DNA from 2 places in the Brevundimonas sp. FV1ye7S genome. Region 1 is predicted to be linked to the other one. Evidence: predicted binding sites of a transcription regulator. Region 1 holds the regulator's gene; the other holds the start of a gene.
What was found. Region 1 encodes LexA, which represses DNA repair genes until DNA is damaged. Its sites were predicted from a motif close to ATGTTCNCNANNTGTTCT; they were not measured.
Positions count from the first base shown of each region.

Region 2: the regulator LexA is predicted to act here: its motif matches at 1,051-1,068, upstream of recA (recombinase RecA).

Region 1 covers NZ_CM178726.1:2,025,123-2,027,521, forward strand. The annotation lists gene trpD (anthranilate phosphoribosyltransferase) at 1-311, shown strand, start outside; gene trpC (indole-3-glycerol phosphate synthase TrpC) at 308-1,102, shown strand; gene lexA (transcriptional repressor LexA) at 1,226-1,927, shown strand; gene ACW18C_RS09790 (ComEC/Rec2 family competence protein) at 1,908-2,399, opposite strand, start outside.
Region 2 covers NZ_CM178726.1:324,418-326,816, reverse strand. The annotation lists gene recA (recombinase RecA) at 1-948, opposite strand, end outside; gene ACW18C_RS01510 (M20/M25/M40 family metallo-hydrolase) at 1,118-2,399, opposite strand, start outside.

The sequences.
Region 1 (2,399 bases):
CCGTCCGCCGCTTCCAGGTCACGCCCGAAGACGCCGGCCTGCCGCGCGCCTCCATCGACGCCATCCGCGGCGGCGACGCCGAGGAGAACGCCGCGGCCCTGCGCGCCCTGCTGGCGGGTCAGAAAGGCGCCTATCGCGACATCGTCCTGCTGAACGCCGCCGCCGCCCTCGTGGTGTCGGATCGGGCGACCGACCTCGCGGAAGGGGCCGCCCTCGCCGCCGCCGCCATTGACGACGGCCGGGCCGCCAAGGCGCTTGAGCGTCTGGCCCGCATCACCTCCACGCCGCTGGATACCGAAGACAAAGCATGACCGACGTTCTGGCCCGCATCGCCGCCTACAAGCGCGAGGATGTCGCCGCCCGCAAGGCCGCGACCACCCAGGACGCGATCGAGGGCCTGGCTCAGGCGGCCTCCGCTTCGCGCGGTTTCCGCGCGGCCCTGGACCGGACCGTCGAGGAAACCGGCCGCCCCGCCCTGATCGCCGAGATCAAGAAGGCCAGCCCGTCCAAGGGCCTGATTCGTCCAGACTTCGACCCGACCGCCCTGGCCATCGCCTACCAGGCCGGCGGCGCATCCTGTCTGTCAGTCCTGACCGACGGCCCCAGCTTCCAGGGCGACGACGCCTATCTGGGCCAGGCTCGCGCCGCCACGGCCCTGCCCTGCCTGCGCAAGGACTTCCTGGTCGATCCCTGGCAGGTGGCCGAGAGCCGGGCTCTGGGCGCCGACTGTATCCTGATCATCCTGGCCATGATCGACGATCAGCTGGCCGCTGAACTGCTGGCCGAGGCCGAACGATTCGGCATGGACGCCCTGATCGAAACCCACGACGAGGCCGAAATGGCGCGCGCCTGCGCCCTCGGCGGCGATCTGGTCGGGATCAACAATCGGTCGCTCCGCACCTTCGAGGTCGATCTGGAGGTGACCGAACGCCTGTCCATGCTCAGCCCCGTCCGCGCCCTTCTGGTCGCCGAGAGCGGCATCTTCACGCCCGAGGACGTCGATCGCGTCTCCGCCGCCCACGCCCAGGCCATTCTGGTCGGCGAAAGCCTGATGCGGCAGGCCGACGTCGAGGCCGCGACGCGCAAGCTGCTGGCCGCCTGATTCAACCCGACGCGCGTGGTGAAGCGACGCCGTTAAGTTGACATTAGGAAGGAACACTTACAGAACATCGTCAATGTTCACGGCCCGTTCCGATTCGAGGAAGGGGCTCATGAGGGCCTGGCGATGCTCACGCGCAAGCAGCACGAACTGCTGATGTTCATCCACGAACGGATTCAGGAGACCGGCGTCTCCCCCTCGTTCGACGAGATGAAGGAGGCGCTGGATCTGGCGTCCAAGTCGGGCATCCACCGACTGATCACGGCGCTGGAAGAACGCGGCTTCATCCGCCGCCTCGCCCACCGCGCCCGCGCCCTGGAAGTGACCAAACTGCCGGAACAGGCCACCGCCGGCGCCCCGCGCGGCCGGGCCGGGTTCAAGCCCGACGTGATCGAAGGCGGCGGCGGCGCGCCACGCCCCGCTGCGGCCTCGGCCGCCAACGACACCCGCGAACTGCCCCTGCTGGGCAAGATCGCCGCCGGCACCCCCATCGCCGCGATCCAGCACGAGCAGGAGCGGCTGTCGGTGCCCGAATCCATGCTGGGCAAGGGCGATCATTACCTCCTCGAGATCGAGGGCGACTCGATGATCGAGGCCGGCATCCTGAACGGCGATCTGGTGGTCATCCGTCGCGGCGACACGGCCAACAACGGCGAGATCGTCGTGGCCCTGGTCGAGGGCGAAGAGGCCACCTTGAAGCGTCTGCGTCGCAAGGGCGGCTCCATCGCCCTGGAACCCGCCAACCGCAACTACGAGACCCGAATCTTCGGTCCCGACCAGGTCGAGGTTCAGGGCAAGCTGGTCGGCCTCATGCGCCGCTATCACTGACATCCGGATCCGGCCGGCGCGCCCAGGGGCGATCCCCGCGCACGTCGGCCGTCCACACCGCCTTCCAGCGGTCCGATCCGTCGCGCCACAGCTCCACCGCCCCGCCGCGCGTGAAATCAACGCCGTCGACCACGAGACGGCCGTCGCATGAGGCTGGCAGGGCGACGACCGCAGCCCGCACGCTGACGACGGATGCAGCCCGGCACAGGTCGGCCATCTGCTCCGCATCCGGGGTCTCGCGCGCCCACCACAGGGCGACCGGCCCGGCTTCGAGTGATTCCGGCCGACAGGAAGACCGGTCGCACGTCCAGCCCGCCTCCGGCCGATCCGCCGTCGTCAGGCCCCGCCGCCGTGACCACAGATCGACGGCGAAGGCGCGCACGCCCGGCCGGATCACGACCGCCTGGGCCTGGTGATGAAAGGCGGCGTTCGTCCCGCCGTCCCCGATCCAGAGATCCGGCGTCGGCGCCCT
Region 2 (2,399 bases), 1.7 Mb from region 1:
TACATTCTCGCGGCCCTGACCGATCCGGGTCGAGTCATAGCTGAACCAGCTGCCCGACTTCTCGATCACCCCGGCCTTGACGCCCAGGTCGATGATCTCGCCCAGTTTGGAGATGCCCTCGCCGTACATGATGTCGAAGATGACCTCGCGGAACGGCGGGGCGACCTTGTTCTTGACCACCTTGACCCGGGTGGTGTTGCCGACGACCTCGTCGCGGTTCTTGATCGCGCCGGTGCGGCGGATGTCCAGGCGCACCGAGGCGTAGAACTTCAGCGCATTGCCGCCCGTCGTCGTCTCGGGCGAGCCGTACATGACGCCGATCTTGTGACGGATCTGGTTGATGAACAGGACGATACAGTTCGACTTGGAGATGGAGGCCGTCAGCTTGCGCAGCGCCTGGCTCATCAGACGCGCCTGAAGGCCCGGCAGGCTGTCGCCCATTTCGCCCTCGATCTCGGCGCGCGGCGTAAGCGCAGCGACGGAATCGACGACCACGATGTCCACGGCGCCGGAGCGCACCAGGGTGTCGACGATCTCGAGCGCCTGTTCGCCGGTGTCCGGCTGGGACACCAGCAGATCATCCAGGTTCACGCCCAGCTTTTGGGCATAGCCGGGGTCCAGCGCGTGTTCGGCGTCGACGAAGGCGGCGGTGCCGCCGGCCTTCTGAACCTCGGCCACCGTATGCAGGGCCAGGGTCGTCTTGCCCGAGGATTCAGGGCCGAACACTTCGATCACCCGCCCGCGCGGCAGGCCGCCGATGCCCAGGGCCATATCCAGGCCCAGGGATCCGGTGGACACCGAGGGGATCACGTCGGCGACCCCGCCCTTGCCCAGTTTCATCACCGAACCCTTGCCGAAGGCGCGATCGATCTGGGCGATCGCCGCCTCCAGGGCCCGTTGCTTGTCGCCGTCTTCCTTGCCCACCAGTTTCAAAGCCGCCTGTGCCATTGCCTTCGTCTCCCTTGCCATGATTCCCGTCAGAAGCTTGGGAGAGACCCGCCATGGACCCGCCCCCGTTTTTGTGAGGCCGACTATGTGCACGGTTTGTTCCAGTTCACAAGATGTTCTCATCCGGACCCGATGAGAACATCCGAATCCTACGTCCGGTTTTGACGTATCAAGGAACGGCGACCGGCGCCTCAGCCGCCGGCTCGGCATGGCGGGCCGCCAGGGACAGGCCGCAGCCCAGGATCAGCATGGCCGCCGCCAGCCCGGCCAGGGTGTGGCGCGCTCTTCCCGCACCCGGGGCCAAGGGCCGGGCCAGGGCGACGATCAGCACAGCGATCAGGCCCAGCGCGCCTGGCTGGTCCATCCCCACGCCCAGGAAGACGAAATGGCCCAGCCCCGCCAGCCAGCCGCCGACGACCCCGGTGGCGACCGCCGCGGGCGCCAAGGCGGCCCATCGCTCCAGCCGCGCCCCGATCCCCGCCGCCAGGGCCGCTGCGCCGGCCGCCGCCAACCCGGTCCAGACGAACAGCAAGGCCGCTTCGGGCGCCACGGCCTGAACCAAGACGCCCAGGATCATTACCAGGACGATGGCCCCCAGCCAGCCGCCCCAGACCGTCTCGTCCTCGCCGCCAGGCCACAGGCTCAGACCCACGGCGACCAGGGCCGCGCCCAGCACCACCGGATCGAACCCGCCCAGGCCCGTGGCCAGAACCGCCGCCGCGGCGATCACCCCCGCCAGCAGACGCCGCCCGATCAGGGCCCGCCCCGCCAGCAGGGCGAACATCACCCCCAGCACGGCCAGGCCTACGCCCGCCTCCATCCAGGGCAGGCGGCGCAGCAGGACATAATAGGTCTCGGCCGACTCGATCCGGCCGCCGACCGGCCCGGCCAGAACCCGCACCGCCTGGGCCACGACGATCCCGGCGGCCAGCAGCCAGACGCCCCCGCTCAGCCCCTTGCCGAACTGACGCAAGGTCAGGCCCGTGGCGTGACGCGCGCCCCAGGCGGCGAAACCGGTCAACAGAAAGGCCAGACCCAGCAGTCCCCACCCCGTCCCCGGCCCGTGCCGCAACACCCCCAGGCCGAAGACATCGGCGTAGACGGCGTTCTGCGTGGCCTTCGGCAGAACGGGCGCCCGCACCAGGGCGTCGGTCATTTCCAGCGCCTGGGATCCGATATGTTGCAGACTGCCCTGGTCCAGGGCGTCCGGCGTCGAACTGGGCGAATGGTACTGTGCCGGCCGGCCGATGAAGGCCAGGTTGATCCCGGCCAGGCCCCGGTCGGCGGCCAGGGTGAAGTCGGTGCCGTTGGGCATCAGCCGATAGACGAAGATGGCCAGGGCGTTGCTGGCCGCGCCCCCGTCGGCCCGGCGCGTCGCCCGAGCGTAAAGATCGATGGTCTGGGCGTTGCCGGGGCCGGTCTCGAACATCATGGCCCGACCGCCGCCGCCG